3 regions of the Acetobacterium sp. K1/6 genome follow, and region 1 is predicted to be linked to each of the others. Evidence: riboswitches for the same ligand, from Rfam matches in the RefSeq annotation. Region 1 holds a riboswitch; each other region holds the start of a gene.

Evidence for each region. A riboswitch is a leader RNA that binds a small molecule or an ion and turns the genes downstream of it on or off. The one in region 1 is predicted to bind cyclic di-GMP.
Region 2: another riboswitch for cyclic di-GMP. It lies ahead of U2P91_RS06505 (hypothetical protein); the one in region 1 lies ahead of U2P91_RS02825 (glycosyl hydrolase family 28-related protein).
Region 3: another riboswitch for cyclic di-GMP. It lies ahead of U2P91_RS07490 (flagellar hook-length control protein FliK); the one in region 1 lies ahead of U2P91_RS02825 (glycosyl hydrolase family 28-related protein).

The regions. Positions count from the first base shown of each region.
Region 1 is NZ_JAXQGA010000002.1:201,176-205,412, forward strand. It holds gene U2P91_RS02815 (WbqC family protein) at 1-27, shown strand, start outside; gene U2P91_RS02820 (leucyl/phenylalanyl-tRNA--protein transferase) at 55-918, opposite strand; cyclic di-GMP riboswitch class I at 1,391-1,466, shown strand; cyclic di-GMP riboswitch class I at 1,516-1,590, shown strand; gene U2P91_RS02825 (glycosyl hydrolase family 28-related protein) at 1,603-3,198, shown strand; cyclic di-GMP riboswitch class I at 3,322-3,404, shown strand; gene U2P91_RS02830 (glycosyl hydrolase family 28-related protein) at 3,417-4,237, shown strand, end outside.
Region 2 is NZ_JAXQGA010000005.1:202,169-206,405, reverse strand. It holds gene U2P91_RS06525 (NifB/NifX family molybdenum-iron cluster-binding protein) at 1-197, shown strand, start outside; gene U2P91_RS06520 (VOC family protein) at 388-777, shown strand; gene U2P91_RS06515 (DUF3793 family protein) at 955-1,512, opposite strand; gene U2P91_RS06510 (DUF2325 domain-containing protein) at 1,515-1,847, opposite strand; cyclic di-GMP riboswitch class I at 2,338-2,422, shown strand; cyclic di-GMP riboswitch class I at 2,500-2,584, shown strand; gene U2P91_RS06505 (hypothetical protein) at 2,665-3,009, shown strand; gene U2P91_RS06500 (hypothetical protein) at 3,028-3,345, shown strand; gene U2P91_RS06495 (Flp family type IVb pilin) at 3,359-3,577, shown strand; gene U2P91_RS06490 (Flp family type IVb pilin) at 3,629-3,796, shown strand; gene U2P91_RS06485 (Flp family type IVb pilin) at 3,858-4,025, shown strand; gene U2P91_RS06480 (TadE/TadG family type IV pilus assembly protein) at 4,207-4,237, shown strand, end outside.
Region 3 is NZ_JAXQGA010000006.1:182,859-187,095, forward strand. It holds gene U2P91_RS07485 (Na/Pi cotransporter family protein) at 22-1,758, shown strand; cyclic di-GMP riboswitch class I at 1,890-1,974, shown strand; gene U2P91_RS07490 (flagellar hook-length control protein FliK) at 2,279-3,838, shown strand; gene U2P91_RS07495 (flagellar hook capping FlgD N-terminal domain-containing protein) at 3,863-4,237, shown strand, end outside.

The sequences.
Region 1 (4,237 bases):
TATGATCTAATTGACGGCAGGGGCTAGCGCTTTTAGGCAAGGTTTGATACAGATTTATGAAATTGTATCATGCTTATTTTTGACAAAGTGGTTTTTTACGGCTTGGCAAAAGTCCCAATCTTCAAACAAGCTTTCCCAATCTTCGATGACTTCAGGAGCCTTAATACTTTGGTCCAACAGCTCAAGAAACTGATCACGATCAATAATGACAGCGCCCATACTTTTCAGGTGATCAGTTGGCCAAGTTCCGCAGTCCAGGATTGCATAATTCAATTCTTCCAGTCGAATGGCTAGAGCGATCATTGCAAATTTTGAAGCGTGATTAATTCGTGTAAACATTGAGGAAATATGGAAATAGGAGCCAAAGGCGAATCCAAACAAACCGGCAACCAGTTTTTTGTTATACCAAACTTCGATGGAGTGTTTGTAACCTAAGTCATGCAAAACACAGCAGGATTTTCTACGTTCAGGTGTTAGCCAAGTGTAGTTTTCTCTTGATTCAGTGCACCCATTTACAACGTCAATAAAAGCTCTGTCTACCGTCAGATAAAAACTATTATGCTTGATTAGTCGCCACATAACTTTTGAAATATGAACCTGATCAGGAAACAGCACACAACGAATTTCTGATGTCCACCAGAGAATTGGCTGATTAATGAGTGATGATGGATAGATTCCGTTTTTAAAAGCGTAAATAATTCGTTCTGGAGTTAAATCGCCACCGATAGCCAATAATTCTCCAGCAGGTCCAATACGTATGTTCTTGTTTGAAGATGTATGAGGAGGAAAGTATAATTCATTGGTTAGACAGTATGCTTTTCCTCGGTACTGTAAATGACGTGTATAAAATGCTTTGAAAATGCCTTTAAAAAAGCGTTTATCCATTGTAATGAGTAGAAATTTTATTTTTTTTAGCACTGATTTTACTCCTATAAATTAATATTTTGAGTTCGGATTTATTGGATATTTTTTATATACTCTTTATTTGCCCCAAAAATTGATTATTACGCAAGAATCTAGGAAAATCAATTAAGTATTAAAATATTATTAATATAAAGCATCCAACAGGTATTGACTAATCTCTGGATATGTGATATAGTGACTTCGTAAAAGTAAATACTTTAATATTCGAATATTCTCCTGCTTTCATTTTAATAGTTACAAAAAATGATCGCATATTTATCAAATGCATAGGTTTAAGAGACGTTTAATAGATGACAACTAATGATTGAGTTGTATTAATTACAGTTTTATTTTCTAGGAGTAAATACGGACCTGTTAAAATTCAGTGGCGTAAAGTTTAGTGCCTATAAGTCGGTAGGTAGCTAACGAAAGGAAGGTATCAACAAAAAAACAGAGTTAAGTTAATAAGTATCGTGGAATAACTTTCCAACGATAAAGGCAAACCTGTTGAAAAACAGGGACGCAAAACTAAAGGGCCTGTAAAATGGCAGCCAGTTACCGAAGGGGAAGTTTTTTATTTGAAATTATTTTTGTTCTGAATTCATCGTTATCCAACGATAAAGGCAAACCAATTGAAAAGTTGGGACGCAAAGCTAAGGGCCTGTAAAATGGCAGCCAGCTACCGAAAGGAATACCATCATGAAAAAGTTATCTGTTTTTTTAGTCACACTATTTGTATTATTCAGTGCGATGCCAGTAAATTCAGCGTTTGCTGCCAGAGTTAGACCCCCAAGAAGACCGATTAGAATTACTCAACCGGTAGTGACAGAACCGGTAGTGACAGAACCGGTAGTGACAGAACCGGTAGTGACAGAACCGGTAGTCACAGAACCGGTAGTCACAGAACCGATAGTGACAGAACCAGAAGTTACAGAACCAACGACACCTGTCAGTCAGGAAGTCAGCGTCAAAGATTTTGGAGCGAAAGGGGATGGTATCAGCGATGATACCTTGGCCATTCAAAAAGCCATTAACGAGGCAAGCAGTAAAAATGTCACCTTGTTAATTCCGGCGGCAACCTATGTGGTTACGAGTCAATTGGAAATGAAGAACAATACAAAAATCAGCGGCTATGGTGCAACCTTGTACATGGCACCCCAGCAGTCAACAGTTGCCAATATTTTATGGTCAAATCCAGATTCGTATATTTCTAATGTAACGATCGAAGGATTGAAACTAGAATCTCAAAACACGATTGCAGGTGCCGAGTATTACGCAAACAGCATGATCAGCAACGTTCAGGGGATGTTTTTTCAGGGCATCAGTAACCTGACGATCAAAGATGTTTCGATGGATAGTATGTATGTAGGCTTAAAAATGGGACAATCTGGAAGCAACCGGAATCAGGGAGTTACTGTCAGCAACCTCAATATCGATAGAACTGGCATGCCTGTTCAGGTTTCTGGTACCAACGATTTAATCATGACAGATAGCATTCTGAATGCCAATTCTGGCGGAACGAAGTGGCTTCATGCAGCATACATCCGAGGCGATAACAGTAATTTCCTTTTTAACAATGTTGAATTTAATAATGCCCCTGGTGGCGGTATTGCAGTAGCTGGCAATGATAAATTCCCCACTGCACCCGATCATATTGTCTTTGAGAATTGTCGTATTAAAAACAGTGTTGTCGGTATGCACGTCAATACTGGTGCAAACAATGTGAGTATCTCAGGTTTAACCATCGAAGGAAGCAGTTTGGGGTTTAAGATAACGGATGCAAACAACCTGAATATCAAAGATGTAAACATTAGCGGTGCGATGCCATCAACTACTGATCTTGGTGCATTCATTATTAATAATAGTTATCAAGCAAATATAGAAAATGTTACAGTCGATGCCAATGGTATGGCAGGAGCCTTATTCTGGCTAATTGGTGAAGTAAAAGATACTAACGTTTCTGGAATGAATGTAACGAATGTGGATAAGATTCCCTTGATTAGTGCCAACAGCGCGTCTCAAACGACCAATGTTGTTGTAGAAAACTCCAGTTTTGAATATAACAATATCGATAAATACGGAATTGGTTTCAGAGGCGTTGGTTCACAAGCAGTGCTTCAAAACAATACCTTTGTAAATAACGGTGCTGAATATTCTTATCTGATCTACAATCCCGAAGGAACAGCTATTCAGGTATCTGACAATTCTTACAGCGGATTCCAAAGCTTGACTTCCAGCTCGGACTTTTCAGTAGCTACCAATAATTTCAACCTTCTGTCAGCAAAAGTTGACTAATCGATTTTAAAAATGGACATATCGTTTATCGTATTAATTCAATAAAGCAATTACTAAAAGCCTTGCTCTTTTGAACAAGGCTTTATTTTACAAATTAAAGTGGTCGAATATTAACAATTTTGTCCACGATAAAGGCAAACCAATTGAAAAGTTGGGACGCAAAACTAAGGGCCTTAACTCAAAGAGAAAGGTAGCCGGTTGCCGAAAGGAGCAAAAAAATGAGTTATAGTTTGGATCATCGCGCAAAGAAAATTTGTGTAAGTGTGGTGGTAATCCTATTGATGTTAAGTAGCGTTTTTTCTTCGAACGTTTTAGCAGCAACCATCGATACCGAAGCGACTGAATTACCTGGAGTCACCTATCAGACCCATATACAAAATGAAGGTTGGTCACAGGGCTGGATGAGTAGTGGTGAACTCTCCGGTTCAGAAGGAAAGGGATATCGCCTCGAGGGAATAAAAATAAATCTGACTGGAAGCGTCCCCTCAGGGTTAGAAATTGAATATCGGACACATGTGCAAAATAAGGGATGGGAGCAGGAATGGGCTACAAACGGAGAATTTTCAGGATCTGAAGGCGAAGGATTTCGGCTGGAAGGAATCCAGATTAGATTAACCGGTGAGAATGCAGCAAATTATTCTGTTAAATACCGAACCCATATTCAAAATGAAGGTTGGGTTCAAGGTTGGGTGTCAGACGGGGCACTCTCAGGCTCGGAAGGAAAAAGTCTGCGCTTAGAGGCAATTGAAATCATCATTGAAAAGCAGTCAGCTGGAGTAGCCAACGAACCCGCAGACCCAGTGGTTACAGACCCAGTGGTTACAGACCCAGTGGTCACAGACCCAGGAGTCACAGACCCAGGAGTCACAGACCCAGGAGTCACAGAACCAACCCCACCAGTGAGTCAGGAAGTCAACGTCAGAGATTTTGGTGCGAAAGGCGATGGTGTCAGTGATGATACATCAGCGATACAAAAAGCCATTAACGAGGCAAGTAGTAAAAATGTAACCTTAACAATGCCTGCTGCAACCTATATGGT
Region 2 (4,237 bases), on a different contig from region 1:
ATTTGAACTGTGAAGGAATTATCACTGGTAACTTCAAAAGTCAATCGGCCTTTGATCTTTTGGCTGACGCTTGCTTGACCCGGTTTCTTGGAGCCGGTCATTCCGGTTGGGAAGTCCTGGAATTGATGAAGAAACGGACCTTGCCGTTGCTTAGAAATTTCGAAGGTACCGAAGGATGTGCCGGTGAGCACCACTAAATGTTTAGCGTAGAAATGTTATGACAAGGGATTCTGGAGCCTGAAAAGTGTCTAAATGCAACGGAAGAAGGATGACGATATGGACAGATATCTCACTACGATCCAGAGGTTGTAGAGAGCTTAGCTGAAATATTAAAAAAAGTGATACAGAAAGTGATATAGGAATAAATTAAGTTATAAGGAGACTATTATGGGAAATTACAAAATGGCACATACGATGATTCGGGTATTGGATTTGGAACGATCTTTAGCGTTTTACAAAGAAGCACTAGGATTTGAGGAAGTGAAGCGACGGGACGAACCAACTTATGAATTCACCTTGGTGTTTTTAGGGGATGGCCGTTCTAACAGCCATCAGTTGGAACTGACCTTTAACTATGGGCAAGCACTCCCTTATGATTTGGGGACGGCCTATGGTCATTTAGCGGTGCTCGTTGATGATCTTGAGGCGTCTTTTGCAACTCACGAAGCAAAGGGCTATAAGCCAACACCGCTAAAAGGACTGAGTGGCGATGGGAAACCCCGTTATTATTTTATAACTGATCCGGATGGTTATAAAATTGAGATTATTCGGAATTAAATAATCATTGTGGGAGCTGATTGAAGATACGCTCTATTACTATATTTTTGATTATGAATTAATTAAGAAATATTGTATTCAGAAATGCTTAAGTCCCAAAGAAGCTGTCGTAATCAATAAAGAAGAAAAATCACTTAAACCTATTGCCTAAAATAAGTCAAAATGTCTAAGAAATTCTTACGCGGCTACTGTTAAACGTATGATCGAAGATCCCTTGAGAAGGCATTGATAATATTTTGTCGCGCATTTTTTATATTTGCTGAAAAGTTTAATTTTTTCGTTCGCATTACAATAGACTTTCCAGTAACCGCAATGTTTACAGTTTTTTCCTTCGTTTTGGATAAAGCCTTCTACATCTTCAAAAGGATAGCTCAAGAACAAGCCAATTTCATGGGGGAAATCTGCTGAGTCGTGAATGCGTTCTGATAAAAATGCCAAACACGATTCAAGATCCCCTGTTGGATAGCCAATTTTGTTTAAAAAACGTTCGACTTTGGGACATGAGAGGTCACGGTTAAGTCTATTTTTACGGTAGACGTACAGAAGAACACGATTTCGATTGGTTTTTAATCGTTCAAAATAAACTCCACGAGCATTCAAAGTATTGTTCCAATTGGTGATTTGATTAATCAACTGATCGTGATCATCGAAAGAATAGCTAAATAAATTCCCAGTTTTGATTCCAGCTAGAGTTGGAGAGCAGTGTCGGATAATTTCTTCCTCAAAAGTACTCATTGTTACACTCCGCGGGATATCGTTTTTAAATGGCACTTGTCCCGTTTTTCGCACACAGAACAGTGCTCATCTAAAATGCTACGTAATGCAGATAAGCTACTTGTATGCGATCGAGCGAGCGGCAAGTTAAGTCTTTTCGCTTCAAAGGTCGCACAGTTAACCATTTTATGAGAGACGGTTCCAGTAAATAATACGATTAGATCAGGAACTCCGATTTTCTTTTTCAGGGCACCCTGCATTTGAGTGAATACCTTGGCACGGCAGTTATACTCTTTACATAGGTCTTTATATTGATAAATCATACGATCATTTCCGCCAATGATAACAATGCTCATAAGATAACCTCCAGTTTAAATATATGTTAGATGTTGCTAACATAATCAAAATGTAACACAGTCTGCTTTCTGTGTCAAATACTTAATTATTTATTAAGTATTTTTTAGAGGGAATACAACAAGGCGAACAAATGTATTTATGTAAAAATTATAACTATAAAATCATCTCTGAGGTTAGCGTGTTTTTTTTTTCGATGGCTTAAGTATTTGCAGCATTAAAAATTAACATTTCTAAAGAATGGCAATAATATTAGATTATCATAATAAAAGATAATATTGATAACTATATAACAATTAGATGCAACATAATTTAAGGATAATCGAATGAATGTTGAGAAACATCGACGAACATAATGAATTCGTATCTTTATGTTTAGTATGACAAATAAAAAATAATGTGCAAAATATTACTCTTTAATATGCTCGGTATTTAAAATATAGCAAATAATTCTCTTGACATATCAAATACAATGAACTATCATGATCTCAATAGAATATTTAGCAAACTTATCGAAAGGTAAGGACGCAAAGCTTTAGGGTCTAAGTAATTTTTTATATGACAGCCAGTTGCAAGATAACATCATTATATGGTGTATTTAGTGCAACGTGTCAGAGCGTTGTTTTTTTATTCTAGTTTTCTCCTGTTGGACAATTTAATATTCGGCAAACTTACCGAAAGGTGAGGACGCAAAGCTATAGGGTCTAAATAATTTTTTATATGACAGCCAGTTGCAGATTTTAGGTGTATTTAATTCGCCTTTAGTGCAACGCGTAAATCGTTGCTTTTTTATTACCAAAAATTACTGGAGGTGAGCTGATGAACCAATTTGCAATAACTGTACTGGTTTTATTAACCGGAGCTGTCGTTGGCGCTTTGATGGAAAAATCTTCTGTATACTTGATCAAGCAAAGAGTTAATATTCTGAAGCACCCTCAATTTTCAGGCAGTGTTTCAAAAACAATCTTTTGGGCGATAATGAATGCATTTGTTTGGTTAGTCTTTGTAAAACTGAATGGACTTGAAGCAAAAACACTGGAATATATGATGCTCTTTTCAATCTGTATCATTCTTTCGGTAGTAGACATCAGCATAAAAAAAATCCCCAACGAACTGGTATTAATGACCATCTTCGTCGGTGGAGCCTTTGTCATAACAAGGTAACCCATTACAAGTATCGGGATGAATATTTTTGGTTTAGTGATTGGTTTTATTATTTTCTTCTTACCAGCAATGATCGGAAAGGGTGCTGGTTGGGGAGACGTAAAATATGCAGCGGCAGTTGGTTTTTGTTTAGGGGTATATGGCATTATATCGGCAATTATGATTATGACATTCTTTTTGATGATCTACACAATTTATCTGATTATCAGAAGAAAAGGTAATTTAAAATCAAAGGTTGCCTTGGGACCGTTTATGGCATCCGGTTTTGTCTCAGTTTTAGTTATAAATCTTATAAATGCAAACGATCATCTATTTGAATTTGGAATGTTATTTTAAGGATTGAAAATAAATGTTAACGATTACGAAATTTAATCAACAATTATTAAGGGAGAAAAAAGAAATGAAAAATGCATTGTCAAGGATAATTAGAACAGAGGACGGACAGGGGCTGGTTGAATATGGACTAATCATAACGGGGATCGCACTAGCTGCTATTGCTGCCATCTGGTTATTAGGACCACAAATCGGCCAAATGTTTACTGACATCGGCACTCAATTAGCAGCATGACAGAACTTATTAGTTAGACTAATAAATAATATATTAAAAGGAGAAAATAAAATGAAAAGCGTATTTGTACGAATGATGAAAGAAGAAGATGGACAGGGTTTGGTTGAATATGGATTAATCATTGCCGGGATCGCATTAGCCGCAATTGCCGCAATTTGGTTGTTAGGACCACAGATTGGTCAATTCTTTACGGATATTGGAACTCAGTTGGCACTTTAGAAAAAGCAATAGTGCACACAACTGACAAAACGAACACAAAAAAATTAAAAGGAGAACTAAAATGAAAAATTTGTTTACAAACATGATGAGGGAAGAAGATGGACAGGGTTTGGTTGAATATGGATTAATCATTGCCGGGATCGCCTTGGCAGCCATTGCTGCTATCTGGTTATTAGGACCACAAATTGGCCAATTCTTTACGGATATTGGAACCCAATTAGCATTATAAAATCTATTGGTAGTTATTGCGTTTGCGGTGAAGAAACTAGTGGCATATTGGCAACGTCAGAGTAGAGATTTCTGTCAGACGTAATCAATATGCCTTTTTTAATGAATTCAACAATTGACATAGGTTGGGTTCAAAAGGACTTAATAATAAGATCATTTTTATAAATGATCGGGGAGGGAAAATGTTTGCAAACATAATCAAAAAAATAAAAA
Region 3 (4,237 bases), on a different contig from region 1:
TGATGTTTTTTGGAGGAAAAAATGACGTTAGAAATGCTGATTGGTCTCTTTGGAGGCTTGGGGTTATTCGTTTTTGGAATGCACATGATGAGCGACGGATTAAAAACGGTTGCTGGCACAAAGATGAAAAAACTTCTGGAAGTATTAACCAACAATAAGATTAAAGCCATCCTGGTTGGGACGGTTGTAACGATGATTGTCCAAAGTTCCAGTACCACCACGGTGATGGTGGTCGGCTTTGTTAACGCCGCCCTGATGACCTTGACCCAGGCAGCAGGAGTTATTTTAGGAGCTAATATTGGAACCACCGTCACGGCCCAGTTGATCGCGTTTAATGTCACTGAGTTGGCACCGATTTTTATTGGTATTGGTGCAATGATGGCTCTGTTTAGCACCAAGAAAAAGAATAAAGATCTGGGGAGTATTATTCTTGGTTTTGGGATTCTTTTCTATGGGATTGCGGCCATGTCAACGGCCATGAAACCGCTTAGAGAAAGTGAAGAATTTATTTACCTGCTCTCAACCTATGGAACAAATCCACTGCTTGGTGTGCTGATTGGAACCCTGATTACCGCTGTGATTCAAAGCAGTAGTGCTTCTATCGGTTTGCTCCAGGCGCTGGCCCTTTCTGGGGTTTTTGTCAGTATCGGGGGAACTGGAGCAATCCAGATTTGTTTACCGATTCTTATTGGTACTAATATTGGTACCTGCGTCACAGCATTGCTTTCCTGTATCGGAACCTCCACAGCAGCAAAAAAAGCAGCTTTTATCCATCTTTTTGTCAATATTTTCGGTGCTGTTTGGGTGATGATCTTATTAACCATCATGAATAATTTAGTGGCTGTCAATCCGGTTTATGAATTCATCGTTACTATTTCAGGCTCATTGATTAACGGTGGCGGTGATATGGTACCCAATGTGGCCCGTCAAATCGCGATGGCGCACACCCTTTTTAATGTTGCAAATACGATTGTATTACTCCCGATCATCGGCTATTTTGTTAGCTTTCTGGACCGCGTCTACCCGGAGAAAGAGGAAGACAAGGGGTTGCAGTTGGATGACCGGTTGTTTAATAATCCTTCCATTGCTTTGGGACAGGTGGTCAGAGAAACGAATCGACTGGCAAAAATGAGTTTTAAAAATTTCAGAGTCGCCTGCGAATCGATCATGGATGGCAATGAAAAACTGGTTGAAAAAATTGTTAAGCGGGAAGAACGTATTGATGAATTTCAACAGGGAATTGTCGAATATTCCGTTAAATTGTCCAATGAAAACATGTCAGAAGAAGAGAATGAACGCCTGGCTTTCATCCTTAAAGGAAGTCATGATTTAGAAAGAATTGGTGATCATGCCATGAATATTGGTGAATTGGCAGAAATGCGGGCCACCAATAAAATCGTCTTTAGTGATATTGCCAATCAAGAAGTGTTAAATTTAATCAGTTTAACTACCAATACGCTTCGGGATATGGTAGAATTAATGGAAACAGAAGAGACAGACCTGTGTTATAAGATTCTTGATGAAGAAGAAGAAATAGATGAAATGACTGAAAAATTAAAAGATGATCATATTCGCCGTCTTAATGAAGGAATCTGTAATCCTTATGCTGGTGTTATATTTCTGGACTTGTTAACAAACATTGAACGGGTTGGCGATCATGCCTCAAATATAGCCCATGGGATACTGGGATTGAAGCTTCATCAGGGGCTCATTTCCCAGCGCGAGTTTGACAGTGAAACAAAGGTTGAACACGCTTAGAATTAAAACGGATAAAGGGTGGACTTGACACCTGTAAGCACAGCTAAACCGCGGTTATTACAAGTTTTAAAGCTTTAAGGAAAGGATAATTTTTATTGACAGTTGGTCGTAGATGGAGTAATGTTATAACAACATAATATTGGCATACTTATTGAAAAGTAAGGGCGCAAAACTATAGGGTCTAAATACAGTGTTATATGACAGCCAGTTGCAAAAAAGTAATCACAAAATGTGATGACATTTAAAAGCAACGGCAGAGTCGTTGCTTTTTTGTTTGAATGGTTTAGGCATATCGTTTTGTGAGTACTTTGTTTTGAGATCAGTAGTTGAGATTACCCGGAAATTAAAAACACTTAAATGAGTTGCGTCGCATTAAAGTAGTGATATATAATAAAAAATAAATACGGTTATACCAGTCCGTTGGATTGTGATATAATACTCGAACACTTTATTGTGCTCGAGTTAGCTCCAAGACAATTATGTTTTGGTGAAGAATTAATTTAACGAAGGGAGGTAGACAATGAATTTAGAGTTTCAATCGGCAACAAAGCCGACACTCAATGGGGTTCGGGGGATTAGTAAAAATGCTGAGAACGCGTCAACCCAACACACAAAAGGCCAGGAAAGAAGCGCCCAGTTTAGAGATCTGCTTAATCAGTCAAAACAGGAAATCAAGCAGGCGGATCGTCAATTGGAGAAAACACGGGAAAATCGCAAAGCATCAGAGTCAACGGCACAAAGTAATCAACAGGAAAAAGAACAGTCGTTGTCAGATGTTAGTGAAGTTCGATCTGACGAGAGCCCATCTGGAAAAGTAGAGGAACTCAAGGATGAGGGAAGTCAGGTAAACGATTTGATACCAACACTTGATCCGTCTTTACTGATTGGCGTACAAAATGTTCAAGGTGACAAAAAGACAGCCGTAACGGGTCTTGGCCTGAACTTAGGGCAAGAAGAAACGACGCCAGCAGATCTTATCAGTCAAGAACAAGTGATTCCGTTAATCGACAGCAGTAAGAAAGCGCAAGATGTATCCGTTTTAAAAGGTGTTGCTGAGTTTGAGCAAATGGAAAATGTTAAGGTTTTGTCACAAAACCCCGACAAAGTAGAAAATCAGGAAACCGAAGACCTTTTAGAGGTATTAAGCGGGACCAAACCGGAGGTGGAAGTAACAAAAGAAGTGAGTAGTAAAGTTGATTTTTCACAACAACTCGTAGGTAAAACAAACCTAAACGATGACACAAAACAGCAGACTGCTCAAGGTATTGAACCAATGGAAGAGAATCAAATTGCGACAGAAAAAGCAGCTACCGTTATCAACGGAAAGGCCGATTCTGAACAGCAGACTGCTCAAGGTATTGAACCTAAGGAAGAGAATCAAATTGCGACAGAAAAAGCAGCTACCGTTGTCAACGGAAAGGCCGATTCTGATTTAGCAAAAGAGACGGGTTTGGAACAAACAAAAACAGTGGATGTTCAGAAAAGCGCAATCAACCAGACCGAAAACCAGAATCCCGGTGAACGCGGCGTTCAGGATCTTAGTTCAATGGGCGTCAGCTCAAATAAAGGACCTGAAGTTGGGCATAGTGCCAAGGTAGAGGTCGCGCAACAGGTCGAGCAGAAGATTATCCAGAATTTCGAACCAGCTAAACCAATGACATTACAGATGACACTGTCTCCGGATAACTTGGGTGATATTGATATTAAGCTGAGTTATAATCAGGGAAAACTCATTATTGACATTATGGCAGCAAGCAGCGAAACCCAAAAACTGTTGGGAAATCAAATCAATCAATTGGTGCGTGGCTTAGCTCTGCAAAATGTCCAGGTGGAAACGGTCCACTTGAATACACCAGTGGAAGCGACAGAAAATGGTGAAAGCATGGGTTCTCTTTTAAATGATGGCTCACAGTTTTCACAGCAGCAAAACAATGCACCCTTAAAAGAACAATTTTTAAGCAAAGGAACCATTCAAAATAATGCTTTTAGTAATGGTGCTCAAGACAGCAATGATGAACTGATTAGTCTAGCCCAGAATCTTCAGTACAATGGACAGCGAAGGATTAATTACTTAGTATAAAATGAGTATAAGGAGGAAAAAATCATGGCAATCGATGGAATTAACAATTATTTAAGTACGTCAGCAACAGCAGCAACAACGACAGCTGCGCAAACTAAAAAAGCGGGCACATCTCTGGATATGGATGACTTTTTAAAACTGATGGTCGCTCAGCTTCAGAATCAGGATATGAACAACACCGCCGATACATCCCAATATACCGCCCAGATGGCACAGTTTTCGATGGTTCAGGCATTAACGGAGCTTAATGAGATGACCAAAACGACGTATTCGATGAGTTTGATTGACAAAGATGTTATACTGGCGGAAAATGCTGCGGACGGTTCACTTCATGTTGTTGCAGGGACGGTACAAGGCGTTAATTTATATGATGGTGAAGCACAAGTTATTGTCAATGGT